DNA from 3 places in the Sporosarcina sp. FSL K6-5500 genome. Region 1 is predicted to be linked to each of the others. Evidence: riboswitches for the same ligand, from Rfam matches in the RefSeq annotation. Region 1 holds a riboswitch; each other region holds the start of a gene.
The links. A riboswitch is a leader RNA that binds a small molecule or an ion and turns the genes downstream of it on or off. The one in region 1 is predicted to bind cyclic di-GMP.

Region 1 (10,002 bases):
GCGAATTGGGTCTTTGACGGCGAGTATGCGTTCAAATCAATGGCCACGATTAAAGCAGCAACCGGTGAAAAGTTTGAGGAGCATACTGCCATTGTTAAAGCGAATGATAAAGTAGCACCAAAACTTGTGTCAGGATCAGCGGCAGCGAAGACATCTACGAATTCTTTTGCTCTACTTTTCGACGAGCCAGTGAATGCCGCCGGAGTCGTCGCTTATGTCAATAATGGATCAGCAACTGTAGCTAATAATCCTACGAACCCAAATCGATTGGATGTCACTTCTAACATCCAGGTCATAGCGGGCACGACTGCCACAATTAAATTGACGAATGTTAAGGATTATAATAACAACCTTCTAACGCCAAATCCGTTGGAAACAACAGTGGCAATTTCCGCAGATACAGTGGCGCCAACTGTGACGAATGTAAATGTTACAGGAGAAAATAGAGTAGAGATTACGTACGATAAAAATATGAGTATTACTTCATTCGCGGGAAGAGCACGTCTGGTTTATTCGAACGGAACGGTGACAAACCTAACTGCGACGGCGGGTACTAATGCCAATACAGTGATTTTAACGGGTACAGGATTACCTGTTACTAATAATTATAATGCAATCTTATTTATTGATGCTGATGTAAAGGATACTGTCGGCAATGGTACGGCGCTTTATTCATCTAACATTACGCTAAGCAAGGATGTTATTGCACCTGTATTGACATCAGTAGAGTATAAGGAAGGCAAAATTGTTGCTAGTTTTACAGAGGATATTGTACTAGGTAGAAAGAACTCCGTGACAGTTATTGATCAGAAAACGGGGAAATCTACTCTGGTTTCCTTGAACTCTAGCAATTCAGTGATTACTACTAATACGTTGACAATTGCTGGATACTTGCCAAATGGAGCGTATCAATTGCATCTACCTGCTTATACAGTTGTCGATAAAGCGAGCACACCAAATCCGAATAAAACTGATATGCTGCCGTTTGGTGTTCAAAATACATTGTCTGCGGATAGCACTCGCCCCGTTATTGGCGCAATCAAGAGCAATCCAGCAATAAATGGAGCTGAGCAAACAGTCACTTATACTGTGACAGATTTTGATAGTGGCGTAAACTTGATCTCTTTGCAAGAAATGAATAACTATACATGGGACAATAGCCCATTACCATGGGGTTCTTTTGTGACAACTGATTTTACAGGGGCGGTAGATAAAGCGACAACTGTTACTGTCACAATCCATATCCCATCTACTGGAATTCCAGCAAGTAAACAAGCGCTATTCTCCATCAATAGCATTCGGGACAATGCAGACAACGCAATTGCATCAGCTGCAGTGGAAAGTATTTATCTATATGGCGGTTACCAATATGGTCCGGAATTGAGCCAGGCTTATATTGACGCTTATGGTACCTCATTAGTGCTTAGTTTTAATGAAGCTGTTCGGAATTTGGATGTGAACGATTTAGAAATTATGCTGGATGGTAAGCATTTAAACAAAAATGTAATTGCTTCAGTTGTTCCTGTCTACAATTCTAATGCAAATCCAAATGTATTTGTTACAGGTATCAATGCTTCGGTGGCCACGGTTAGTGGATCAAATCAAAGTATCTATTATTTGGATAATAACGGCAACGGGAACTATGATACAGATGACATCTATTTATATACTGGAAACTATTCTTCAAATGTAACGAATTCAATTCCAGTGAATTTAAACACTTTAGGTAATTTATCAGTCAAACTCATTCACGATAATAATTCACCCGTCCAAAATCACCAAGGGATTAATGCGATATTCGGTAATGTAATTAAGGTGAAATAGATTTCGTCATATTTTGATAGTGAAGTGCCTTCAGTTTGAAAGTCTGAAGGCACTTTTTATTATCAATTCGAAAAGCGGTAACTATGATGAAACGTGCAGATTGGTGTCTCACACAAGTAGAATACTGATATCTTTAGTCGGTTGGTCGCTATTTTGCTCAGATAGTTCGTGAATAACCCAGTTTTTAGATAACATCTGTTTCAATACAAGCTATATTCGTTGCTCAATTTTTAGGTGTGAGATGCCGCTATCCGTAAGTTGATAATCGTGGTCCTTGATTTTATCGAATTTCATTTTCAATAAGTTATGCAACCCGTTCATTGTGATGAATTTCACAGTATATCCATTTGAAAGTATAGATAAGAACTTTTGCGGATCTTGATCATAAAGTTTAATAAGTTCATTGAAATCGTAAGCAGGTTTCACGTTCTCCCAAAAGCCGATATCTTTCTGCGCAATTTTGGTAATGATTTCATCATCTGATACGCCGTTGCCACGAAGCGTTTCAATCATGTAAGCATCCATCATCGTAATCTTGTTAGTGTCCACTAGTGTTCCCCCTAATAGTAGTGTTGACTCAATTATAGAGGAGTGCAAGGCATCCTATTCAACACCAACCAACCAATCTGTGTTTGTTCGGTAGTTTGGCCTGTGGAAAAATAACAGGAAACAAGTTGAATGCGGCATGACCGAGCATATATTTGGGCGACCGAGCATAAAGTTGTATAACCGAACATATCTATTGGCCGTCCGAGCATATCGGTTGTCCTCCGATCATATCCATGGGCTAATCGAGCATACCGGATATTCTCCGATCATATCCATGGGCTAATCGAGCATACCGGATATTCTCCGATCATATCCATGGGCTAATCGAGCATACCGGATATTCTCCGATCATATCCATGGGCTAATCGAGCATACCGGATATTCTCCGATCATATCCATGGGCTAATCGAGCATACCGGATATTCTCCGATCATATCCATGGGCTAATCGAGCATACCGGATATTCTACGATTATATCCATTGGCCGACCGAGCATATCGGATATTCTCCGATTATATCCATAGCCAATCGAGCATAAAGTTACAGCATCAACCAATCATATCTCTCTCGTCAGTCTCTATTCGAGTGGAAAAGCGGATTACTAGAAACTTATTCAACAGAAAAGCTCCCACGAGGTTACTAATCGTGGGAGCTTTTAGCACTAGACACCTATTCAATTCACGCTATACGCCACCAAGCCCTTAGCATTGGCATACAATGCCGCGTTTGTTCGATCGGCAAGATCTAACTTTGCTAATACCTGACTGACATGTTTTTTTACAGTAAACTCTGTAATATATAAAGCCTGTGAAATTTGTTTATTTGAATGGCCCATCCCGAGTTCGAGTAATATCTCCTTTTCCTTCGGTGTTAGCTGTTCGATATGCCTATCATTTTCAAAAGGGCTTTCCTTCGATTTTATCACCAAATCAAACACCCCTGGATCATAATACTTTCTACCTCTGCCGATAACTCCGAGGGCATGGATCAGTTCTTCAGGTAATGCCTCTTTTAATATATAGCCATCGACTCCTATTTCTTTTGCCTGTTTAAAGTCGTGCTCTTCCGTCGATGAAGTTAGCACAACAAATTTACAGGTTATTCCTTGTTGTTTTGCTTCTGTAATTAATTCCAAACCGGATTCATTTCCCAAGCGAAGATCCACTATCGCCAAATCAGGTGTAGTGTCATGGAATAGAGTTAGCGCGTCATTTCTATTTGCTGCTTCACCTAGGATTTCAATTGCTCCATCTATAGTAAGGATAGATGTTAATCCTTTTCTTACTAATGGATGATCGTCGACAATAACAATTTGCATTAGCCAATCACCTGGACCTTCTCAAGTATTTTTGCGGTTGGAATTTCGATTTGTATTTCTGTCCCTATCCCGTGTAATCCACTTATCAAAAACGTTCCTGCAAAAGTACTTACAAGACGTCTCATATTGAAGAGACCGATACCTTTTTCATGCTGGCCATCGGATATGTGCGAATTAATTCCGATTCCATTATCATGAATTTCCAATACAGTTTTCTCGTCCAGTATAGATAATCTGAGTTCAATAGCCGTGGACTGACCATGGCGAACGGCATTTCCGCAAGCTTCACAAATAATTCTATAGAGTGCTTGTTTTAATTCGCTGGATAGTAAAGCTTCATCACCCGTTATTTGACAATCAATCTGTATATCACTTAACCGTGCGTACTCGTCCAAATAATTCTTCAGCTGGACTAGAAAAGGCTTTTCACCATTCTTTGTCGAGTTGAGACCGTAAATAGCCAACCGTAGTTCCTTTAATGTAGTGTTGGCAGATTGTGAAAGAAATTGATATTCATCATTCAACTCAGTACTTGTCATACTTTTACTTTTTGTTTGTAAACTATGCAGAGAATAAACAATACCGACCAATCTTTGCGAAACACTGTCGTGGATTTCATTGGAGATACGATTTTGTTCCTTACTTACAATCATTTGCTCCTTCATTGAATCTGTATGAATTCTTTCGAGCATTATTTCACTAAGTTCGGCTAAAAACTCAAAAGGGCGATTGAAGAGTAATGTTTCTCTAGCCTCACTTGAATCGGAAATCTTAACGCCGATAACGCCGATAGTAGTGGAGGTTCTAATGACTTTCATCCCGTACCAATCCTCGTTAATTTTACTGACAAACAGTTCATTCTCCAGACGTATAGTATTCCATTCTTTTTTTAGGCCAGTTTCAATATGGGGATTACTCGTAGAAGATGCTAGGTAGCTATTTTGATGATTTACATCCGTTAACCAAAAGAATGCTTCATCACTATGTGTAAGCTTGATGATAGCTGCTATTATTTCATTCATTATAATTTGAGGGCTTGAATTATCCATTAGGTGGTACAGCGATATACCGTGCTTCAATGTATCTAGATAGGTATCATTCGTTTCGATTGGTTTATTAGTAGTGCATGCTTGTACCAAATCCAAAGCAGCAGCTTTCTGAGTGTATCCTTCTAATATATCAGCTAGAATCTTTCTGATTTTTGTCACACCCTCTCATTTCATAATAAAAACCCAATCAACTTGAACATAATGTCCAAGTGTAATTAGGTCGGTTGCACCAATAACTCCATACATCCAAGGTGCCCATATAGAGGATGTATTTCACAGTTTCCGTAAATTATATTCTTTTATATAGTTCAGTATAACCAAATTACATTGAATATGACGTCATCTCCTGCGGTTGAAGAGGTTCTTTTTTTTTGTTATTAACTTGTATTTTAGCGAATTAAGACTTTTCAGTTACTTGTTACCTATCAGTAAATCAATATTAAAGGTTACTTCTATAAGATAGAGCTATTACTTCCGAGTTAGCTATTCATTAACAGAAGTAGAAGTGAACTGGTACAAAAGTGCACCGACCCTACACTAAAGTAGAAAATCGAAGTAGACAAACGATATCAGAAAATCACTCTTTAGAGTGAGGATGCCCGCCAGGAATACTCCTATACTAAAAGTAGTTACAAAAATGGTAACGAGCCGAAAAAAGCATTGGAGGAGATTTCCATGAAAAAGTATGACACCTACTAAAGGGGTGTCAACGATCACAACAGCTGCCAAACTATGAAAATGGTGCATGCAATCAAGGCTACTTTATCAGGTGAAAATGAACTCATACCTTAGATCGAAGAAGAAAATAATTTCTTCCAAGTCGCAGGGAAGAACAAAAGAACAAGCATTCAATAAAAGCGAAAAAATACAAACTAATTGGAGGAAATTAAAAATGGGTATTAAACAAAAGCTTGCAATGGGTATCGCAACTGGAGCATTGGCTGTAAGTATGATCGGCGGGGGAACATATGCTTATTTCAACGACGTGGAAACAAGCACGAATACATTCGCTGCCGGTACACTGGATTTATCGCTAAAACCTGAAACAATTATCGATGTAAAAAACATTAAGCCTGGCGACTGGATGAATCGTGATTTTACATTGAAAAATGACGGCACACTCGACATATCCAAGGTATTACTTAAGACAGAGTATACAGTAACAGACAAAAATGGTGATAATGTAGAAAACTTTGGAAGTCATATCCGAGTTAACTTCATGTGGAACCACGATAAATCAATCACGGGACCGTGGACTGGACTGGACAACGTGGTTTACCAAACAACTCTTGCTGAGTTACAGGGTATGACACCAGATGCCGTTGCAAATAAAGTCTTTGTCCCATACCTTGAAGAAAAAGGCGGTTTAAAAGCCGGCAATTCTGACACGCTGTCCGTACAATTCGAATTTGTCGAGAACGACAAAGATCAAAACGAATTCCAAGGTGATTCTTTAGAGCTTAAATGGACATTTGATGCACAGCAGACAAAAGGGGAAAAGAAATAACATATATCCCGGGAGGAGAGCACTTCTCCTCCTTCCTTTTATTTCATCAATCAACCAATGCTCTTCCTTATATATATTTCTCAACATATAACTCGATTTTATGTTTTGAGGAATATACGTAAGAAAAATCCAGTGGTAAAAAATCGAAAGGCGGGATCAGGTTGAAAACCAGCCGAAGGCGCAAACGTAGGAAAAAGCATCAAGGTCCATTTCTGACTTTAAAATTGGCACTCATATGCTATTTAGTCATCTTTAGCATTAGTTATATTTCGTCTGACACATCCGCATATCTCAGTAGCCAGTCGGAAGTCTCCCAGATGATCACTGCCGAATGGGAAGTTCCGGTTGTACTTACGAATCAATGCGGTGAGGAAATTGAAAAGGATGCTGTAACGGGCGAGGAAATCAAGATCGACCGCGAGAACATAGATAATAAGCCTAAGGAAGAAAACGATAAGGACACGGTATCGGGTGAGGAAACCGAAGTCGACTGCCTAGACAAAGATGATAAGACTAAGGAAAAAGAAGAACAGGATGCTGCACCAAGCGATGTCGACTGCAAGCGCGAAGATGATAAGTCTGTTGGAGAAAACGAACAGGATGCTGTTTCAAGCGAGAAAATAAAGACCGACTGCAAGAATATAGATGATGAATCTAAGGAAGAAATTGAAAAGGATAAGGCCACAGAAGGTGAAGATGATAAAGCAGATTCGGATGCTAACAAAGAGAACGAGCAGCAGAAGCCTGAAGATGACGGTAAAAAACAGCCGGACGGCAAGGATGGATCTGTTGATGAATCTACTGAAAAGAAACCGGAAGAAAAGGATTCTATAGAAAGTAAGGCTCCAGAAAATAACTCTGAAACAAAGAATGAAGCTGAAGTGAACGCTGTCGTAAAACCAGAAAATAATACAAAGAAAGTAGAAGGTGATACAAATGAGAGAGAAGAAGTTAATGAAAAAGAAGAAACGAATGAAGAGGATAAGTAGCATCGTCTCAGGCATATTGATGGTTCTGCTGATTAGTGTCGCTTCCGTAGTGGTCTTCACGAAAATCTCAGGCGGCGAGCCACAACTTTTCGGTTACCAACTAAAAACTGTTCTGTCGGGATCCATGGAGCCGGGAATCCTAACAGGCTCGATCATTGCTGTGAAACCGGCTGAAGATAAAACTAATTTTAAAAAAGGCGACGTCATCACATTTCAGGAAGCAGAAAATATTTTGATCACACACAGGATTACTGAGGTGGTCAAAAGTGGCGACTCCGTACTTTACCGGACAAAAGGCGACAACAACAATGCAGAGGACATGAATCCAGTTCTGTCTGACAATGTGGTAGCAGAGTACACCGGTTTTACAGTGCCTTACGTAGGGTACTTCATTAACTTTACCCAGTCGAAGAACGGTGCGCTTTTGCTATTAATACCCGGATTCCTGCTGCTTATCTACTCGGGGTTTACGATTTGGAGAGCACTTGGAGAAATCGAATTGGCTCCGAAAAAAAAGGTGAATATAGTGGGGGAAGATGCCGGAGAAGGTTCTTCCTGAATCAATCGCTAAGATATGTAAGGAGGCATTATCATGAGCAAACTGTTTCGACTGTTTCCGGTTCTTCTATTGATTAGCGGAATCTGTTTCTTTCCTATGACGAGCGTATTAGCAGATGGTGAAGACAACACGGGCAAGGATGATATAGACATCAGCATTTCACCAAATGATACGTTATTTGAAATCAGCAATATGAAGCCTGGGGACTGGGCACCTCGGACCATTACAGTCAAAAACTTAGGTAGCAAAGATTTTGCCTACCAAATGCAGTTAGAAAACAGTGGAGAAAAAAAGCTGTTCAATGAGCTACTGCTGGAAATAAAAGCCGACGACAAGGAATTGTATCAGGGCAAATTGGCTGCATTTAAATCTCTGCCCGCAAGAAAACTTACACGCGGCAGCGGGGAGAATCTGGACATCACTATTCGTTTTCCGGAGCACCTTGGAAATGATTTTCAAGGCCTTGGGGCGGCATTTGTTTTCACTTTTACGGCGGAAGGAAGAGATAACCCGGGGAATGGAGGAGGCGATAACCCAGGGGACGGAGGAAGCGATAACCCTGCGAATGGAGGAAACGATAGCCCTGCGAATGGAGGAAGCGATAGCCCTGCGAATGGAGGAAGTGATAACCCTGCGGAGGAAGGAAGCGATAACCCTGCGGAGGGAGGAAGTGATAACCCAGGGGAGGGAGGAAGCGATAGCCCGGCGGTTCAAGTCACAATACCAGGACAGATCGACAGCGGCGTTCCAACAACAGCCGGGTTCAACTTGCCTGCCACGTCAACAAATATATTTAATTTGATGTTAGTTGGTTCTGTACTTGTGGCAGGTGGAATTGTGTTGATGATCATCAGGCATTACAGAAGGATGAAAATAGCTCAATAGACACGTAAATGACTCAAATGGCTAATTGGTTAAAGAGAAACTTTTGAAAAGCTGCCTGTGCATGGCGTATCATGCCTTGGTAGCTTTTCTGTTTTCCGTCAAAACTGAAGTGAATATGAGATGAATCAACACATCCTTTATTAGCTGGAGGTGATGCAATTTGCTGAAAAAAATGGCTGTGATTTTGCTGGCGAGTGGACTATTTTTCATTGGATACGCCAGTCTGCAGCTTAAGTCCGCACAGCAGTCGGAAAAAGTCGCACTAGCTCAGGCAAAGGAAGAGTTGGAACAACAAAAAATAAAGTCACCCCAGCTTGAGTCATCCCATCCCGACCTGTCTTTTCAGAACGGTCAAACAATCGGCATCCTGCAAATTCCCATTATCCAAAAAGAGCTTCCCATTGTGGAAGGGACGGATGACGATGCTTTAAAGCAAGGCGTTGGTCACTACACAGGCACCGTTTATCCCGGGCAAAAAGATCAAATTCTGTTATCGGGACACAGGGACACCGTGTTTACTGGATTGGACAAATTGCAAAATGGCGATACAATCATTATGGAAATGCAGCATGGTACCTTTACATATGCCGTTGTGGATACGGAAATTGTAGATGCAAATGATACAACAGTCATCCGTTCTACAGCACCGGAAGAAATGCTGACTTTATCCACATGCTATCCATTTCGGTATATCGGCAATGCACCGCAACGGTATATTGTTTATGCGATACCGGAGTGAAATGAGAACCTACAAGACTTCGTTATTCAAAAAAGTATGGAAAAAATCCAGCCAAGTACGTGATTGGTTGGATTTTTGCATGCTTAGCACCGAATACTGTCGCTATTTCTTCTCACATCGATAAGAACCTAGATCTATTACAACTGCCCATCGATTAATCAATATCCAAAGTTACTTCTATAAAATAGAACCAATCATCGAAGTAGAAGCGACCTGGTACAAAAGTATACCGACACTACACTAAAGTAGAAAACCGAAGTAGACAAACGATACCAGAAAAGTACTCTTTAGAGTGAGGATGCCCGACAGGAATACTCCTATACTAAAAGTAGTTACAAAAAAGGTAACAAGCCGAAAAAAGCATTGGAGGAGATTTCCATAAAAAAGTATGAAATCTACTAAAGAGGTGTCAACGATGAAAAAAAATCTGGTGTTTGTTCTGGTGTTTACTCTCTTAATGGGCGCAGGAACCATTTATGCAAGTGGCAATCCAGGACAGAACCTTTCCGAATGGTATAAGAATGCATTCCATAAAGAAAGCGAAAAGTTGGGTGCAGCTACTGCAACCGGTATGATATTGGTC
Region 2 (10,002 bases), 2.3 Mb from region 1:
TAAGGAAAAGTATTTTGAAACAGTCGATTCTCAAAATTCCTCTATGACTGAAGAAGATTTTGAAGAAAGCATGGAAGCCATTTTAGTACCAGAAGGCACAGTATTTGTGCTGGGGGACCAGTGGTGGAGAAGTATAGACAGCCGTCACTTCGGACCTTTATCATTAAGCCAAGTGGAAGGGAAAGTAATAGGATATGGAATTGAATAATAAAATAATATGCCTGATAGCCTATTATTTAGGGGATCATAAATAGTTTAAATTTAAATCGTCTGTAATTGAAAAAAGCTCACCAAGTCACATTCATTGTGATTTGGTGAGCTTTTAACATCATAAGTTACTTTGAACATAGGACAGACGTTGTGCAATTTCATTTGCAATTTTCATGCCATGAAAGCGTCCGTCTTCAATGTAAACACGATTTGTAATGCCACCCGTTACAACGCCAGAAAGAAAAACGTTCTTGACATTTGATTCATATGTCTCTTGATTAAAGGAAGGAACTAATGAAGAGAGGTCAGTTTGAATTCCAATGCTTTGAAGCAGAGAGATATTGGGTTGATAACCGATGAGGGAAAATACATAGTCATTTTGAAGTGTAACTGTTCCGTCAGAAGAGTTTATGCGAATGGTTGATTCATCGATAGCAGCAATACTGGAATTGGGATGAAAATCAATTTTTCCTTTTTTAAGAAGGTTACGCATATCTAATAACAACGATGGTTTAATGCCTTCTAAGACAGTTTCTCCACGATGGATAAGTGTAACCTTGGCCCCATTACGATAAAGATCAATAGCAGCTTCAATTGCTGAATTTTTACCACCCACAACTGTAACATGTTGTCCATAATAGAGGTGACCTTCTTTATAGTAATGTGATACCTTCGCTAGATTATCTCCGTCTACACCTAGTTGTCTTGGCGTATCGAAAATTCCTGTTGCAATAACAATCATCTTCGCTTCGTAAGGAATGGTGTTGCCATTACGATCTTCTGCGTGGACAGTAAAGGATGCTGCATTCTTTGAAATAGAATTAACCTTTTGATAGCACTTAATATTAATTTCTTGTCTCTCAGTTACAAGACGATAATATTTTAATAGTTCAGTTCGATTTGGACGGACATCTTGAGATAGGAATGGAATGTTGCCGATTTCTAAGCGGTCAGAAGTACTATAGAAAGTCATGTGTAATGGACAGTTGACAATGGAATTGACAATCGCCTCTTTTTCAATAATCACATAAGAAAGTCCTTTTTCTTGTAGAGCAAGACCCGTTGATAAGCCACACGGACCACCGCCAATAATAACAACATCATACATACAATAAATATCCTCCTTAAAGTTTTACATAAACAATGGTTAAAAGCATTAATTTTTTAGGAATGTTGCATGCATGAATAATGCAACAATGCTGTATAAGCCTTGCCCGTTAGTATGCTCAGACGAGTGGGAAGAAATACTTAATTAATTGTATATAACTTGTTTTACGCACTGGAAAAGGAGTTAATATATTTTGCTAGCGAACTATCCTATAAGACCTTGCCTCATTTAGACATACCGAGCATGAAAGGTTTGCATGATTTAGGTGATACAGCAAGACTTCTATACGATTTTCATGCAATAACTGGACAATGGGAAGAAAGCAAAGCACAAAACGAGAAAAATCACCTTGATTTAGCAAAGGAATTAAAAAACAGTGGAAGCTATGATTATATAGTGAATCGGATGTTAGGAAATGGATTATTCTGAAATTTAATAGAAACTATTAAATAGATGGAGTATAATAACAAGTATTCGTGATTATAAGTCAAGATTAAAGTTGTATACTTCACTATTAAATTGAAAATTCTTAAGTTTTTTGGGCTATCTAAATTATGAAAAAAGGGGATAATTAATGATGAAACGATTAGAAAAGGGAGATACAATCGGTATATTCACACCATCTTCACCCGCAACTGTTACTGCGTTGCAACGGTTTGAACGTGCAAAAGCATTTTTAGAATCAAAAGGGTTTGTTATTGTAGAAGGTAGATTGACAGGACAGTCTGATGTTTATCGTTCTGGTTCACCTAAAGCACGCGCAGATGAACTAAATGAGCTATTAAGAAATCCGAATATAAAGATGATTATGTCCACAATTGGTGGCACGAACTCTAATAGCATGCTGCCATATATTGATTATGAAGCATTTAAGCAAAATCCAAAGCTAGTCGTTGGTTATTCTGATGCAACGGCTGTTTTACTCGCCCTTTATGCAAAAACAGGTATCTCAACATATTATGGACCTGCTTTAATACCTTCGTTCGGTGAATTTGAACCACTAGTAAATGATACTTATCAATATTTCGAACAATATTTTATGAAAGAGACAGAGCTACCTTATGAAGTGCCAATGTCTCCATTTTGGTCTGATGAGCCTGTGAACTGGTTAGAAAAAACGACAGAGAAAACGCTTTTTAATAATAAGTGGGTGACTGGACATAGTGGTGTTGCAGAAGGACGATTAATAGGTGGCAATGTGAATTCGATGTATGGATTTATTGGCTCTTCTTATTTCCCTACAATTAAACAAGGCGATATTTTATTAATTGAGGATTGTATGAAAAATGCCTCAATTGTTGAGAAGAATTTTGCAATGCTAAAAGTGCAAGGTTTTTTTGATAAAGTTGCTGGTATTATTTTAGGTAAACATGAACAGTATGATGATTTAGGTACTGGCAAGCAGCCATTGGACTTACTGATAGAGCAATTAGATGGGATGGATATTCCCATTTTAGCTGAGTTCGATACGTGCCACACCCATCCAATGCATCCATTAGCTATTGGCAAACAAGTGAAGTTAGATACAGGTGCCAAAAAAGTATTTTGCACGGAAAAATGGTTGTGAAATTTTCAGTATCTGAAACTTTTGTTTAACAGAAATAGAAATAATTTTTGACGATAAGCAATAACAACAAATTGATTATTGAAATGTTGAATTATGTAATTTGTTGTTTATTGCACCAAATGGACAGGTTAGTGGAAAAAAGTAAAAATGCTCAATAGTAAAAGGGCAAGATAGATCTGATGAAACAGGATAAACAAATAGATAGGTCGAGCAAGCTATTCGCATTTTTATATAGCGTTTTCATAGCAGCACCTTTCTATAGCATATCAGGCATTGCTTCTTACCTGGAAGAATAAAGGTTGAAGTTGCCAGAAATGAGAATACTTTTGATATTGAAATTTCCAGCAATGCTATCCTTGGAAAGAATTTGATGTAACAATTTAAAACAGCGGAAAATAAATATGGTCGGGGGAGTAAAGGCACTATTTTTCTTTTTTAACCAATGACTATATACTAGTTTGGGTGTTTTGAAAGCAGGACATTAAGCGGTGTCACTATACTACTCTATGAATCTTTTGGTACTTCATATTGCCATCTATTAGACTATGTGGTATATTTTTTGATAGTTATAGGCAAACCTATTGAAAAGTAGGGACGCAAAGCTACAGGTCTAAAGTAATTATTACTATGACGGCTGAGCTGCTCAAGAAACGCTAGATAATAGTCTAGTTTTTTTATTTGCCTATTTCATTGTGAAATGGGCCTTTTTTTATGTGTAAAGAAAGATACAAAAATTGAAGAGGAGGAAATAATTATTATGCGTTTTTTTAAAAACATGTCATTAAAGTATAAGCTTTTACTTACAGTTTCTATTATTGTTTTAGCACTTTTTACTGTTCTAACGACACAAAGTATTTCTCAATTGAACGGCCAGTTAGAAAATGACCTAGAACAAGAGTTAAAAAGTGTTGGCTTATTGACAGCCATGAACCTAGATTCCAAAGATATAGATGGTCTATTGAAAGTTCAAGGGGAAGACGATCCTGAATTTTTGAAAATGCAAAGTACCTTGGATGGCATAAGGGAAGAACAGGGAATCATGTTTTGGAGTTATATATGGGAGATGGAGGATAATGGTGTCACTCCTATCGGCTATACGGAAAATTTGAATGAAGCGTATGAAGCGGGGGAATTGTTTACTGATCTTGCTCCTGTCCATGTAGATACTGCTAAGCTCGCAATTAAAAATGATCAATCAGAGGTAACAAGCATCTTTGAGGACTCATTCGGATCATGGCGAACAGTTTTCAGCCCTCTTAAAGATGAAAGCGGAAATACAATTGCAGTGTTAGGAATTGATTACTCTGCGGATTATATTGATACCATCATTAAAAAAAGTGTTACAAAACAGATTATTATTGCAGTAATCGGAATTTCAATCTTATTAGTATTGCTGTATTTTACAATTGATCGGCTTCTATTACCACTTAAAAAAGTGGTCATTGTTGCAGACCAAGTGGCAAATGGAGAATTGAACGATGTGGATCTCCAGATTACAAATGATGAAGTTGGACAACTTTCACAATCGATAAAAACAATGGTTTCAAATTTGCAACATGTCATATTAAACATTAGAAATACATCTGATCACGTTGCATCATCAGCCAATCAGCTAACTATGAATGCGACAGAATCGTATATTAGTTCAACAAACGTTTCGAAAGAAATGAAGAATATCGCTCAAAATGCTGAAACTTCTTTGGTGATGACTGAAGAAACAGCAGCTGCAATGGAAGAAACAGCAGGTGGCATACAACAAATCGCTGATTCAGCCAATACGGCTTCTGAATCGTCTCTGACAGCCTCAATTGCTGCTGAACAAGGAAATAAGGTTGTCCAACAGGTGATTGATCAAATGCAATTAATTAATACATCTGTAGAACAAATAGAGGAAACTATTAATGGTTTACATGCTAATTCTAATAAGATTAGCGACATTGTGAACATTATTACTGCTATAGCAGAGCAAACAAATTTGTTAGCACTAAACGCTGCTATTGAAGCAGCCAGAGCTGGTGAGCATGGTAAAGGATTTGCTGTCGTTGCAGATGAAGTAAGGCGTTTAGCTGAACAATCATCTCAGTCGGCTAAAGAGATTTTCCAACTAATTCATATGATTCAAACGGATTCTAATGCATCTGTAACCGTGATGGAAAAAGGAAAAGAAGACGTAAGAGTGGGAATGGATTATACGAATGAAGTAGGCGAGATATTTAAAAGGATTGTACAATCTGCAGATGAAGTCGCAGATCAAATCCGGGAAATTTCTGCTGCATCTCAAGAAATTTCTGCATCCTCTGAAGAAGTAGTCGCATCCGTTAATAATATTAAGAAAACATCTCAACAATCTACCGAGTTTTCATTGAATGTCTCACAAGCTACACAAGAACAATTGGTGTCGATGCAAGAAGTGAAAGAAGCATCTGCTTCATTAGGCCAAACTGCGGAGAAGCTGCAGTCCCTAATTACAAACTTTAAATTGGAGAGTGAAGATTAATGGATTTAAAGCTTACCGGTAAAAATGTTCTCATTACAGGCTCTAGTATGGGGATAGGCAAGGCAATTGCTTTAGCTTTTGCTGAACAGGGAGCAAATATTTTAATAAACTATATTGGCAGCGATCAAGAGGCGGAAACAGTTCGTCTACAAGCGAAGGACCATGGCGTGAATGCACTAAAATATTGTGCGGATGTATCTGACTCTAAACAAGTGCAGGATATGTTTCAGTATATGGACAACCAGCTAGGAGCAATAGATATTCTTGTCAACAATGCCGGGTTTGCACAGAATGCTCCTATTACAGATTTAACTGATGAGCAGTGGGACAAAATGATAAAGGTTCATCTTTACGGAAACTTTTATAATTGCCGAGAAGCGGCGAAAAGAATGAAGGAAAAAAATAAAGGTAAAATTATTAACATCTCTTCAGATATAGGAAGTCTTGGGTGTGAAGAATTCACCCATTATTCAGCGGCAAAAGGCGGTATTAATGCTTTTACAAAAGCTTTGGCAAGAGAGTTGGCACCGAATATATTGGTCAACGCTGTGGCGCCTAGTGGAACATATACTGGCATCCTCGAAGCTTTCGGTGAAAACTATATCGCGGAAGAGTCAGCGAAATATCCACTAAAGCGCTTGGCTCAACCTGAGGAAATCGCCAAAACTGTGTTATTTTTAGCATCAGAAAATGCGGATTTTTATACAGGTCAAATACTAACTCCAAACGGTGGAGTAGTTATGAACGGATAAAAGATAGATGAGGAGCACTTGAATTGATGAATATCATCGTATTTTGTGTATATTTAGTTTTTATTTATTACATTGGCTATAAAGGATATAAGCGCGTCAAAACTGCTGAAGATTTAATTGTGGCGGGCTGGAGTATGCCGTTATCCGTTGTAACTGGGAGTTTAATTGCCGCGTTATTAGCAGCTCCATTCTTTTTTGCTGCTGTCGGCTCGGGTTATACAAGTGGAGGCTTTGAAGGGTCCGCAACAATGGGCGGCCTAGGTACATGTATGATTTTAGGAGCATTAATCTGGACTAAGCCCCTAAGAAGATTAAGAGGATGGACACTAGCGGACTACTACGGATTGAGATATGGTAGTAAAAGATTAGGAGCATACACGGGAATCGTGATGGCGGTAGCATTTGGTATTTTCAATGCCGCAGCTCTCACTGTTGGGGGTACTTATATTATCCAACAACTTTTCCAAATCGATTTCCTTCCAGCCGCACTATTATTTGTTTCGTTAACGGCACTCTACTCCGTTATTGGAGGCTTATGGGCTGTCGCTTACACCGAAATTGTTCAAGGGGCACTAGCGGTAGCCGGAATCCTCGGGATAACCATATTTGTTTTATTCTATTATCCCGATGTTACATTTAACCCTGATTGGTGGAATGTAAATGAATTATTTAGTAGAGGTGGAGTTGAATTCTGGACACTCTATTTAGTTTTAGCTCTTGGTGATATTCCAGCAGTGGACTTAGGTCAGCGTGTTGCAGCGGCAAAAAGTCCGCGTGTCGCACAGCTGAGTATGATTATTGCAGGTTCAGTAATCATCGCTATTAGTTGGATACCTGGTATGTTAGGGGAAGCTTTTAAATCTATTTATCCGAACAGTTCCAATCCCGAAACATTGATGCTTGTTTTTGCACAAGGCTATTTCCCTCCTATTTTATCTGCTATCTTTTTAACAGCGATGGCGGCGATGGGTATGTCAACTGTTGCGGCATGTTATGTAGCAACCTCAGGAATTGTTACTAAAAATATTTATTTAGATTTTATTAATAAGAATCCTGATCCCAAAAAACTATTGTTTTTTTCCAGAATGGTGATTCTTGCAAGCGCTTTGTTAGGTTTAATCCTGGCTCTAAGTGCTCAAAAAGTTATTGATTTAGCCTATTTAGCGTGGGATGTTGTATTTGTTACATTGTTCTGGCCAATCGTTTTAGGCCCATTTTGGAAGCGGGTAAGTACTCCGGCTGTATGGGCAAGTATATCTGTTGGACTCGTATATTATATTATTACGTCACTTACTCACGTTCCTGGGCCGAAAATTCAATCGGATGGGTTTTTGGGCTTGTTGGGCGAATTGTGGCTAACGCCTGTTTTCTCAGGTGTGATTTTTTCTGGAGTGACAATTATCGTAATAAGTCTATTAATCCCACCTACCCAACACGTTCTTGACATGCATGAAATTGAAAAAAATAAAGAACTTGATCACGTTGGAAGTAAAGAAGAACTAGAAATATTGAATACTTCAAAACAACCAAATATCTGAGTTGGTAACAGGACATGCTTAATTGCGTGTCCTGTTTTTTTGAATTCTATCTACCATATCTGATTAATTTATCAAACATAAATATTTTTTCTAATAGTAATATTGGATTGCAAAAACTTCATATCGTAGCTAGAGGTTTAAAGAATGAAAGTGATCCGCAACGAAAGTCAAGTCCTCCAAAAATAAGTTACGTAAGTTTGGACGTCGTCTAACTGCAAGTGGATGGTAGGCGACCGCTGTTTGGAATCCACGTATATCGTGCCAACTACTCCGCATTGACTTCACTTCGGCTTCAGGATTTTGAAAAAAAGACTGAACGGCTACATTTCCTAAACAAAGAATGAGAGTAGGCTTTTTTTCTGTAAGCTGCTGTTCTAAATGCCTCATACAAATTTGACGTACTAATTCTTTGTCGTATGCTCGAACGGGCTTCCTTTTTAGTATAAAAGTGACATACAGATCATCTATTTTCAAGCCAGCTTCATTTGCAACTTCTTGTAGCGTTTGCCGCGTTCCACAAACAAATGACTCGCCTTCACGATCTTCACGTGCTCCGGGATTGTCAAGAATAATCATAATCGGGGCCGCTGGATTACCTTCACCCCATACCATCCGTGTCCCTTGTTCATAAAGGCCGCATTCCTGGCAATTTACAAGGTGATCAGGGGTTGGCTCCTCCAATAACATTTTTGGACAGAAGACAGGCATTATTTTCAGCTCACTTTGACGTTTATTTGCAAAAAAAAAGAGGAAGCGCCTGTAACAGAAGAACGCAGCCTTAGTACACCACAACCTGTGGCAACATTCTAGGCCCATTTGCAGATTATCCCCAGGGAAGCTTTATAATTTCCAGTGCAATAAGGAGAGCTTTCCACTAACCAATGGATTTCAATCAGAGTCACAGCATATAGGTTAAATGTGGTAGAATTGTTATAATATTTCGATGTTTATTATTTTTATGTGAATGGGGTGTGGGGATGGAGTTTAGACGTTATCAAGATGTGCAAAAATTTGCATTGAAAGCTGAACCTGTTTTAGGTAAAAGGGAAGATGTATACAGTCTTTTTTTCGGTGTATTGCAGGCAATTAAAGCTGGCCGATACGAGAAGCCGTTTATGGCGACGATTGAAGAGGAGGGGCAGGTGCTAGCCTTATTTCAAATGACCTATCCACATCCGTTAAACCTAATTTTTACGGATGAAAGCCGTTTGGAAGAATGTATGGATTTGTTAATAAGAAACCTATTGGAACTTAAAATTGAAATTAGTTCCATCATAGGTTTAAAACCGTGGGCATTCCTCTTCAGTAAGAAATGGGAAGTGAAAACAAGTGTGTATCCTCAATTGATGATGGACCAGGGATTGTATCGATTAGATAATATAGATGAAACACTTGAACACAGTCCAGGCTCTTGGCGTTTGGCAAATACGGATGATTGTTCACTCATTGAGATGTGGTTCAACTTGTTTGAGGAAGATGCAGGACTTCCGCTAACAGCAGTGGAAGATGTGAAAAGTCGAGTTGCATCATTTGTAGCCGAACAGGAAGTATTTTTGTGGGAGGATAATGGCAAAGTAGTTTCCATGATGAAAAAAGCCCGACCGACAAATCATGGCGTAACTGTCTCCCTTGTATTTACACCAAAGGAAGAGCGAAAGAAAGGCTACGCGCGGACGATGGTAGCAGCTGGAACAAAGGAACTTCTAAAAAAATATGATTTTTGTGTGCTTTACACTGATTTGATGAATCCGACAGCAAATAAAATCTACCAAGAGATCGGCTACAAGAGAATTGCAGATTCTATACAGATTGGATTTAGCTTGAAATGAAAAAGGTGTGATCTTTATAGGAAATCTGAATCACATAGTTGATCGAAATTTATATGAAAATATCTGATATGGGAAAAATTAATTCCGAAACTAGAAGATAAATATGACACAAACAATCACAATAACTAGCTGGAAAGTACAGAGAAGAAGGCGTGGCTGGATCCATCATGTGATAAGTCCAAATGATATTCGCTCTTTTCAATGTTTCTAACGAACTAAGAATATTTCATGTCAAAAAAGCCAAGAATAGAAAACTCCTGGCTTTTTTGATATGAAATTCAAATTAAATTATTTTATCGTGAAAAAATATCGAGTTTTTCAATTCGTGCAACTGCTTCTTTTAAACGGTCTTCACTTTCCAATAAGCCAACACGTATATACCCTTCACCATACCTTCCAAAAGCATGGCCCGGTGCTACGGCAATGTCTGCTTTGTCTAATAGTAACTTGGTGAATGATTCGCTTGTATATCCTTCTGGTACAGGTAACCAAGCGAAGAAA
Region 3 (10,002 bases), 3.4 Mb from region 1:
AATATAATGTCTAATTCATATAAGCAGATATATTTAATCCGACTAAAGGCAAACACTTGATTTAGGCCGGTTAATTTTATTTTTTGCGTATAAGAAGACTTTATGAGTTTATTCTCATAAAGTCTTTTTCTGTTTTTAGGAGGTGATAATTCCCATATACACATGTAATGCACCAAGGTGAATGAAACAAAAATCGGAGGGAATTTAAATGGGGAAATATGAATTAGTAAGTGATTATCGTAATAATGAAAGCTTGAAGGAGAAATTTAATACCTTAGCTATGAAAACATTCGAATTAGATTTTCGAGGCTGGTATAACAAAGGGTACTGGGATGACAAATATATACCATATTCATTTGTCGATGAAGGTAAGGTTATCGCAAATGCTTCAATTAATAAAATGTCAATAGTTATTAATGGTAAAATGTGTGGAGGGATTCAGATTGGTACAGTAATGACAGATGAAAATTATCGCAATCAAGGTTTGGCTAAGCAATTAATGCAGCATATTATGAAAGAATACGAAAATACTTGTGATTTCATGTATCTTTTTGCGAATGATACTGTATTAGATTTTTACCCGAAGTTTGGATTTACACGTCTAAATGAAAGTGAATTTAGCTTAGACCTAGCAAAAAGTTCAATTCAAATGAATAAGGATGCGAAAGTAAAGCGGCTTACTATTGAAATTGACCTTGCATTACTTGAAAAATTTGCGAAAAATCGCCATGTAAACTCAACGATTTTAGATGTTGAGAATAATGAAAGTTTATTAATGTTTTATTTCACATTAGCATTCCGTGAAGCCATTTTCTATGTGGAGAATTTAGAAACGATTGTGCTAATGGAGGAAGAGGAAGATACACTGCATATTTTCGATATCATTTCGTTAAATGTGCCAAATATAGAGGCTGTATTAGCAAGCATTGTAAAGGAAACAACGAAAAAAGTGGTATTTTATTTCACACCTGATTTTACAATCGAAGGCATGACAGCAACCATTATGCCAAATGATGATGATGCTTTATTCGTCTTAACGAAAAAGTCATTGCTGAAGGGTAACTTTATGTTCCCGTTAACATCACATTGTTAATTGGAGTGAAATACCTATACAGGAGTTAGTATTGATACAGCTTGCACTTTAGGATTTTGTGCCGCACATGGTGCTATGGCGGGAATCAAAACGGAGGATTATAGAAGGAATCGATTTACGGACCATGGTTGTCATACTTGATAACATCGAGAGGATTCCGGTGTCGGATATCATCGGGGCGCAATGTGAAGGGTTAATTGTAATAGAAGGAACAGCCACCAACTCAGTTGAGAAGGTGGCTGTTATTTGTTATGAGTCGTACGCCTGCCCGCGTTATTTAAAGTTTCCCCAAACGTCCCCCAGCATAGTCCTCCAGTTACACGATTTCATAAGAACTCTTACGTTTCACATTAAGCGGCATGATGTGGCGCTTCAATTAAACAAATGTTGCTGTTGTCGCATTTTCACTCCTTTAAAATTCACATACGGAACGCCCAATTAGTAGAAATAGATATATTTTCTATACACGTAAGTCGATAAAATAAATATTCCATTTTGTCATTGATTTTTATTCAAGCATCTCTCACGAGGTGCTTTTCTATTTGCTTGCAATGCGAAAATTCAAAAGGAGAAGTATTTCTACATGGACCGTCGCTTTTCAATTGTCGAACAAAAGAGGTATTCGTATTAATGGAGACGAATCAAGTACAATGCTCTATTCTTCTTCAACTAACAGGATATTAGAGATTAATTGGGAAATTTAAAATTATAAAGATAAGGAGTGGTGTATTTTGGAACACGAATTAAAGGAGTTTATCAAGAAGTGTGATAAAGCAATAAAACAGGAAGATTTTGACACTCTGAAGAATTACTATACTGATGATGCGATTCTGGTAGTAAAACCAGATATGATTGCACGAGGAAAAGAGGAAATTAAGCAAGCGTTCATTAAAATCGCGAAATATTTCAATAACAGTCTTGTCCCAGTACAGGGAGAAATGATTATTTTAGAAGCTGGAGATACTGCATTAGTTATTTCTCAAACGCTACTTGAGGCTGATAAAAATGAAACGAAATATTCTATGGATAGAAGGTCAACCTATGTGTTTAAGAAAAATTCACAAGGCGAATGGCTTTGTGCAATCGACAACTCATATGGTACAGACTTAATCAATAAGTAGACTTTTGTTAAATAAGACCATAGCAAAAGCGGCTCCTCCACAGATTAGATTGTGGAATGCCGCTTTTTTATTTGTCCAAATATCATTTGGTATAATTTATTAATTTCTGATATTCAGTTGTGATAGGAACTATTGTTCTGTATGCTGATGAAAAATGGGAAACGAGTGTGCATAATCAATTAGTTAGGTCAGTGGAATATCGTGAACACCTAGATATGATGTACATGGCTACCGACGACATCACCGGCATGGAAACCAGACTCATAAGTCTTCTTTACAAAATTAGATAATAAACCGAAGTTGCATGCCCCAGCTAAAACAAATAAAATGTATTTCACGATGCTTTTTTGAGTTCTAACTGGCCCCTCAGAACGATAGATACGACTTTCCTGTTTTGATAGAGGTGTATCGCTAAACCACGAAGACTTAATATAAAGTCACCATTCAAATCCCGCATGAGTCCAAAACTCGTAGTTTTAGGATCATGGTAATCTGCAAATGAGAAACTCAAGTTACTGTTTAACCAACCAAATACAGCATGGTGCGATGATACTGGAAATATTTGATTCATTGTCACACCCGATTCAGTTATTTAGTTCACGAACTTTAGAAGCTTTTGGCTAGTTCGATCGCTTGTTGAATAGCTTTTTCTTTAATCGTAAGTGCTTGATCTGGTGCAGCGCTCATACCCTCGATATAAATAATATCAATTGAAGGTATACCTATGAATTTAGATACAGCTGTCAAGTATCGGTGGCTGAATTCGAACCCTGCCACTGGTCCCTCGGAGAGCACGCTGCCGGAAGCTTGAATATGAAGCAGTTTTTTGTCAGATGCTAAGCCAATAAAGCCTTCTGGCGTATATTTAACTGTTTTTCCTGGTACACATATGGCGTCAATATAAGTTTTCAATACAGGTGGGAATAAGAAATTCCAAACTGGATTGACGACGACGATTTTATCTGCAGCGAGAAATTGATCAACCAGTTCACCCAAACGAACTATTTTAGCCTGAGAACCCGCGCTCAATTGATCAAAAGAACTGCCGCTTCTCAATTGGCCCCAACCACTTAACACTTCGGTGTCTAGTTGCGGGATATCTATTTTATATAGATCTAGATGAATAACTTCATCGTTTGGGTTTGCTCCATGGTAAGCTTGGATAAACTCGTGGCCTACAGACAAACTATTGGATTCACTCTTATCTAGTGGGTGTGCGGTTACGTATAAGACGGTTGACATGATTGATTTCTCCTTGAGGTTAACTAGGACCTGAATTTAATTGATTAGCGATGCTCATTAAGGTAAGCCATGAAGACCGGCCTCGGTCTTCAATGGACATACAATTGTAAGAGCTATCCTAAAGTTATTCTTATTAAATTTCACTATTCTCAGTAAGCTTCTCTTTACTCCTTTTCAGGGAACATCCCCGTGGAGATGGCGATTCGATTCCATGCATTAATGGTATTAATCGCCATAATGATTGCCACATATTCTGCCTCATCCACATGTGCCCGAACTCTTTCATACAAATCCTGCGACACACCTTGCTCTGAAATACGGGTTACAGCTTCCGTAAGCTCAAGCACCACTCTTTCTTTGTCGGAATAAAAGGGTACTTCACGCCACGCGTTAAGTAAATAAATCCGCTGCTCCGTCTCGCCCATTTTCCTTGAATCCCGTGTATGCATGTCCATACAATAAGCACACCCGTTAATTTGTGATGCTCTGATCTTAATGAATTCATATAGCTTAGCATCCAATCCACTTGTCTTAATAAACCCTTCCAGTTTCATCATTGCCTGCAAAGCACCTGGGCTTGCACTGATATGATTTAATCTAACCTTCATAGTAATCTCCTCCGTGAATCTAAATTTGTCCTTGCCTCTACAACCTATCGCCGATAACATCAATCGACGATAGGTTATGACCACAATATAACTCTTTAGTTTATGGCTGTCAATAAAAAATAATAGCTGAAAATTTCCATATTTGACAAGGGTTTTAAATCCACCTAAGATGGTTAGTAGCAATCTTTATATGTAGAAAGCAGGTGTTTGCATGCAGTATAGTATTGGTGTTGAATATGGATTGCATTGCTTGGTATATTTAATTGATATTCCTCCTAATGATACAATTGGGATTAAAGAACTTTCCGCTTTTCAAGGCGTTTCAGAGACCTATCTTTCGAAGATTTTTAGTAAATTAACAAAAGCGGGTATCGTAAGTTCTGTTCCAGGTGTAAAAGGAGGCTATAAACTGGCCAAGTCTCCTGCGGAAATTTCTTTTTGGGATGTAATTGAAGCTGTTGAAGGTGCTTCCCCCATTTTTCAATGTAAAAATATTAAAAATAATAGCTACCTATGCCGGGATGAAGACTATGCAGCATGCGCTCTAGCTTCTCCCTGTGTGATTAACTTAGTTATGCTCGAAGCAGAAGATAGTATGCGCAATATTCTTCGTAACAAGTCACTTACTTGGTTGAATGAAGAGCTTGATCGCGTATTAACCCCACAATCGCGCAAAGATACTCGTGAATATTTTGCTAATAGCAACAATGTTTAATGGTTAATTTAAATGGGGAAGTTTCTGGTTCACTTATTATGGGGAAGTCGGGAGCAAATTCAATGTGAAATCGTTTGGATACAACACGCTGAATAAGTAGGATTGAAAAACTATCTTCATCCTGAATTATTCATACTTGACCAATCAAACAACCGGTTAATCCAAATCCATTGTTTTCGAACCCCTTTAAAGTCTTTACTGTTTTTCTTCTTTCAAAACCTTCAGTTTCCATTTAGCGGCTTGTAAAAAAGGGATTTTGAACAGACTTATCCCAAGATGCCCTAAATCTTTTTTAGTATATTTAATAGATGTTTAAGTTTCTAATTAAAAAATTTTTATGTAAACTCAGGCTTTAATAAAAAGAATCTATTTTGATTAAATTTTTCAAAATGGATTCTTTTAAATTACAGAAAAATGCAGGTTTACATGACGCTGTTGACCGAAATTTACTTCTAAGTGACACAAAATCCAAGGTTTAGAAGACAAATAGTAAACAATTACTTGACAACAGAAACGATGAATGATTTATTGATCTAACTGGAACTGAAAAGTTGTGGGGTGATCCAGAACAAACAGTCAAGGATATACAAGCGGAAATACTGGAAACTTTAAATTTTCCGTCCACAGCTGGCATGGAAATAGAAGTTGCGCAAAAAAGGGAATGCAAAGTACACGTAAAGTTGTGGGATAAAGGGAAAGTCATTTTTTACATGGTTGTCATAAAAGAAATAAATGTTGAGGCGATGTGGATTACGGTCGATAGTCCATTCGGTAGGGACCGTATGCCGGTGGAGGACATAATCGGAGTGGAATGTGTTGAATAATAAACAGGGTAAAGGCGACCTCTCGACGAAAGAAGGTCGCCTTTTCAATCTGGTATCTGGGATAATACCGGATAGGAATTTATTGAATATTGCATTCATTTGTAGTGCAGCGAACTTGTTGAAGTTTGTCGGTGCGCAAATTAGAATCATTTGTTTATTTATGGAGGCATCGACTTGTTTAATTGAACCGGTAAATTAAAACGACCAATCCGAATAGGGAAAGGTCGATTTGTTTTTGAGTTTCTTCTATGGATAGTAATTACTTCCGACTTTTCACCTCTATTTTTAGAAGTTTTGCATCAGGTGATTGTTGAAGCCTGTATTAAAATCCAGTGAAACCAAGATGTTTTATACCGAATAATTTCTACCTAAGCATTGGGATTCAACATCTTAATGACAATAGAAGCATTTACATTAGCTTGTGTACCACCTATCACAGACGCAAGACCAACTGCTGCAGCAGAAGAATGATTTCGAAGGGTAAGAACATCGTTGGCTACTATGGCAATAATAGCCTGCCCGTTGTTTTGCTGAGTGCCAGCACCTGAACCATAGACTGTTCCGGGAACCAGCGATCCATTTAAAAACAGTGCAAATTGGTTAGGTTCCGTACCTGATACAGAGAAAGTAACCTCGTAGTCTCCCGGAACGTTAATCATAATTTGAGAGGTTCCAAGGGTATGCACAATTCCAGGTGTCATTAATCCATTTGAATCAAACAAGACATCAGCTTCTATAGGTACCGTTTGAGGAGTTAGATTGTAAATATACCCGTATTCGCATAACCCGCATGTGGCTCCGATAGTACTAGTGGAGCCAGCCTGCCCGATAGCCCTGATTGGCCCCATGAACACTCTTGGTACTCTACATATATTTTTGCAAGAACATGGACTGATGTGACATTTACTACATTTACGATTAGAGAAGTGGTTATTAAAATTCATTCTTTCACCTCCATCTGTAGTATCCTATTCTTGCAAAAGAGGAAATGAAGGGCAAACTCCTTGTTGATTACTAAAAAAGAAATAGACAAGAGATTGATCCTGGTGAAACTGAAGAAATGTGTGATAAAGTCAACCACTTGTTTGAAAAGCTGGGAAATGAAAAGTGAGTATAAAAACAGCCACCAACTCGATTGAGAAGGTGGCTGTTATTATGTTATAAGTCGTGCGCCTGTCCGCATTTAATGTGTCCCCCTGAATGTCCCCCAACCACACGAATTCAAAAGATTTCCTAGGACTTTACTTTAACGGCGTGGCATAGTCGATTAGTACCTGGATGCTGAAACTATCATATTTTCACACCTGTAGAACGTACGTACGAAACGGCTGATTAGTCTAGCACGAAATAATTCATAGTAGCAACAATGCTTATGCCTCAAGGCTTATGAGGGGTTTAAATGAAAAAAATCTCCAAATATTCCACCAATTTGAAAAGTGAATGTGTCACTGTAGGCTTTCGCTAATTTGACTTCGAGGTTTTTAAATGAGTGGCCATCCCGTTACAAGGTTGTGGTGTACGAGCCATTGTTGCAGCGGGAGTTGTATGAGAAAAGGCAAGAGGCTTGGAAGTTATGGCGACAGTAATGACCTCGTTTGAAGGATGGATATTCATTATTTTGACTTTGTTAATCGCGTTAGGATTTTATTAAATTGGTTGGATGCATGGGCGGGCGAAATGATGGAGTAAACACGAATTGTACATTTAAGATGAAAAAAAGACCGTAATTTCTTGGTCTTTTATGTTAGTGTACTATGTTTTTCAATAGATTTTATTTAATTGGGTAATAAGTCCATCAAAAAAAGGCTTCACGATAAAATCTGCGGCTCCATTTTCTAAAGCCTCAATTATTAAATCTTGAGTCCCTAAGGCTGAGCACATAACAACACGAGCATTGGGGTTTATTTTCTTAATTTCTTTTAGCGTAGCGATACCGTTCATATTTGGTAAAGTGATATCCAATAAAACGATATGCGGGAAGTGTGATTTATAAAGAGGCACAGCATCTTCTCCACTCCCAGCTTCAGCTACGACATAATAACCGTTACTTACGATAATCTTTCTTAATAGATTTCTCATGAATTTTGAATCATCTACGAGCATTACTGATTTATTGAAAACGATCCTCATCCTTTTTAACAAGTGATAGAAAGCAATACACTTGGTAACCGGCTACCATTACAAATAGTTGTATTAGGCCCTTGGCTTTGCGTCCTTACCTTTCGATAAGTTTGCCTATATACAAACTAACATACTTTGATAGAACAATCTTATGAAAGAGTCTAATACAAAGGAGTAGTAGGCAAATAGGTGGGTTATTAACATGTGCTGTCCGAAAAGAAAAGAACACTGATTAAAAATAATCAGCAGTCTTTATCACAGTCATCTTGAGATTTATGCCCGGAAATTTCGAACAACCATTGTTAATCCACGTTTTTCAAAATTATTGTCGCTTTCTCTTACCTATCAAAGCTACCTAAAATCATAAAATCTACAAGAATTCCACTCACTGGATTTTCTGAACCTAATACATTAATTCCTAGTACTACTATACTACTATTATTTGTGACATTAGCAGAGACGAATTTTGCAGCAACATTCTTTTCTCGCATTTGTACTCTCGGTCTTGCATTTATCGAAGGATTTGTAGAATATACGCTTGATACAGCATAGTCAATAGTTGTTAATAATGGAATACCATTAGATAATCCGTTTTCTGTGAAATAAAGTGTGGCTATACCATTTGCGTCAGATGTAGCTTGCCCATAAACAATCCGCTTTACTTTTTTTGGATTGGACTCTCCTGCCTTAAACACTTGAAGAGCTGTTGGTGCCATTAAAACAAACTCAACGCTCATAGCTATTCTCCCTCTGTAATACTTTGATATCTATTACAAACAACAACATTGATTAAATGTATGACTGGCTATACCTTAATATTCTTTATGCTTTTTATTAGCTTATTACATTCAATGTTCCTTGAGGATTCTTGCTTTTTTGCAAAGTGAAAATGCAGTGAAAGCCATCAAAATGTAGTACGCAGTTCGACCAAAATATGTAGCAGATGTGATGGAAACTTATTAAACAATTTTATTGCGAATGTAATAAAAACGAACATTAAGGCTTGGTACGGTAAACGTGGAGGAAAACGACTTGAAGACAACTCCTTATAAAAAGGCAACAGAAATGTATATCGAAGTCATTGTAGCGGAAAGTGTGGATGAAATTTTAAACGAGGCCGAACTGAATCTACGGACTAAAGAATATGCATTTATGAAATTCATGAATGCGCCTAATACGCAGGATCACACAGATAGGGATTTATTACAGGAATTTGAAAGCACCACAAATGGCTTTTTGCAGGCTGACAGTTCGTTACTTTAACGCACAGTACGAGGAAATGGGAGACCCATTATATGCAGTAAATTAAGAAGAGGACTAGATATTATCATAACGAAATCAATTTCTTCCCCCAGGCACCTAAGCGATATAGAAGCAGAACCTGGAAAAAAACCACTGACTTTTAGTTTAAAGATAATGTGACTGTTTACAGTACGCCTATTAGCTTAAGCAGTAAAACTATTACAAGAATCGAAATAATAACACTTAGAATGTATCTCAAGGATATCCCTCCTTTAGAATGATTGTACCATGGTTACTGTAACTAAAAGTGTTTTTTTTAGGAGTTTATTTCAAATTTACAAGCTAGTGCAATAAGTGGGAACGCATAGTCTGACCAAAAAGCGAAGTAGATAACTGAATGACCGCATACGAAGAAATAATCAAACTTTTAACCCGGTTACTGTTAGAGGTGCTGAAAGATATTGAACGACGCACCAGGGATTGGATGTGGAGTGCTAGCGATAGGACGATCCGTATATTCGTCAGCACCAAACATTCTGTGAGGGAGTGTTAACCGTGGTGCAGCAACTTACTATTTTTGATGCGCTGTCAAAATGATAGAAAGGACTTTTACTGTCATATGCCGGTCCGCTCTATATGTATAAATTAATTTTCATAGAAATAATTCATTAATCTATATCGATTCACTCTCTATTCATTTCTTCTATATGATCATCAATCGGATCAATCGTATGTTTATATCGATAACTTTTATGGACGACGAAATAGATGAAAATGAGTTCTAAAACAAAGATAATAATACAAATCCATATCCAAATCCATGTTGTAACTGTCATTTGATAGTCTCCATTCTGACTTTATCTAATGTAAGTTTACTACGAAATCTGCTTAATTATAGGTTAGTCAGTTATGGATCGGTGACAGTTTGGAAACAATCCTATAAATCTGAGTTCTGTGAGGTTCTATTTAATGAGGTTAGTTACACGAAGAGATAAAAAAACAGTCCCTTATATAGGGACTGAAAGAATTTAGTTAT

Region 2: linked by a shared signal. The riboswitch ahead of MKX62_RS14735 (methyl-accepting chemotaxis protein) and the one ahead of MKX62_RS03305 (sensor histidine kinase) in region 1 are both predicted to bind cyclic di-GMP.
Region 3: linked by a shared signal. The riboswitch ahead of MKX62_RS19875 (response regulator) and the one ahead of MKX62_RS03305 (sensor histidine kinase) in region 1 are both predicted to bind cyclic di-GMP.

What each region holds. Positions count from the first base shown of each region.
Region 1 is NZ_JBBOTP010000001.1:738,473-748,474, reverse strand. Features, by position in the region: gene MKX62_RS03320 (S-layer homology domain-containing protein) at 1-1,824, shown strand, start outside; gene MKX62_RS03315 (hypothetical protein) at 2,035-2,373, opposite strand; gene MKX62_RS03310 (response regulator transcription factor) at 3,047-3,691, opposite strand; gene MKX62_RS03305 (sensor histidine kinase) at 3,691-4,899, opposite strand; cyclic di-GMP riboswitch class II at 4,952-5,033, opposite strand; gene MKX62_RS03300 (CalY family protein) at 5,633-6,247, shown strand; partial or broken gene MKX62_RS24395 (hypothetical protein) at 6,409-6,564, shown strand; gene MKX62_RS03295 (hypothetical protein) at 6,565-7,236, shown strand; gene sipW (signal peptidase I SipW) at 7,184-7,795, shown strand; gene MKX62_RS03285 (hypothetical protein) at 7,829-8,680, shown strand; gene MKX62_RS03280 (class D sortase) at 8,841-9,419, shown strand; gene MKX62_RS03275 (hypothetical protein) at 9,835-10,002, shown strand, end outside.
Region 2 is NZ_JBBOTP010000001.1:3,058,008-3,068,009, forward strand. Features, by position in the region: gene lepB (signal peptidase I) at 1-208, shown strand, start outside; gene MKX62_RS14720 (YpdA family putative bacillithiol disulfide reductase) at 329-1,318, opposite strand; gene MKX62_RS14725 (hypothetical protein) at 1,562-1,747, shown strand; gene MKX62_RS14730 (S66 family peptidase) at 1,896-2,885, shown strand; cyclic di-GMP riboswitch class I at 3,447-3,532, shown strand; gene MKX62_RS14735 (methyl-accepting chemotaxis protein) at 3,643-5,382, shown strand; gene MKX62_RS14740 (SDR family NAD(P)-dependent oxidoreductase) at 5,382-6,134, shown strand; gene MKX62_RS14745 (sodium:solute symporter family protein) at 6,161-7,672, shown strand; gene MKX62_RS14750 (uracil-DNA glycosylase) at 7,802-8,380, opposite strand; gene MKX62_RS14755 (GNAT family N-acetyltransferase) at 8,650-9,501, shown strand; gene MKX62_RS14760 (pyridoxal phosphate-dependent aminotransferase) at 9,795-10,002, opposite strand, start outside.
Region 3 is NZ_JBBOTP010000001.1:4,165,312-4,175,313, reverse strand. Features, by position in the region: gene MKX62_RS19915 (GNAT family N-acetyltransferase) at 209-1,093, shown strand; gene MKX62_RS19910 (YybH family protein) at 1,825-2,214, shown strand; gene MKX62_RS19905 (FMN-dependent NADH-azoreductase) at 2,821-3,456, opposite strand; gene MKX62_RS19900 (carboxymuconolactone decarboxylase family protein) at 3,621-4,064, opposite strand; gene MKX62_RS19895 (RrF2 family transcriptional regulator) at 4,276-4,779, shown strand; gene MKX62_RS19890 (hypothetical protein) at 5,331-5,603, shown strand; gene MKX62_RS19885 (hypothetical protein) at 5,596-5,802, shown strand; gene MKX62_RS19880 (BclA C-terminal domain-containing protein) at 5,972-6,451, opposite strand; gene MKX62_RS19875 (response regulator) at 7,365-7,733, opposite strand; cyclic di-GMP riboswitch class I at 7,764-7,849, opposite strand; gene MKX62_RS19870 (hypothetical protein) at 8,063-8,461, opposite strand; gene MKX62_RS19865 (hypothetical protein) at 8,757-8,987, shown strand; gene MKX62_RS24495 (DUF6877 family protein) at 9,364-9,519, shown strand; gene ytzI (YtzI protein) at 9,650-9,802, opposite strand; gene MKX62_RS19855 (manganese catalase family protein) at 9,995-10,002, opposite strand, start outside.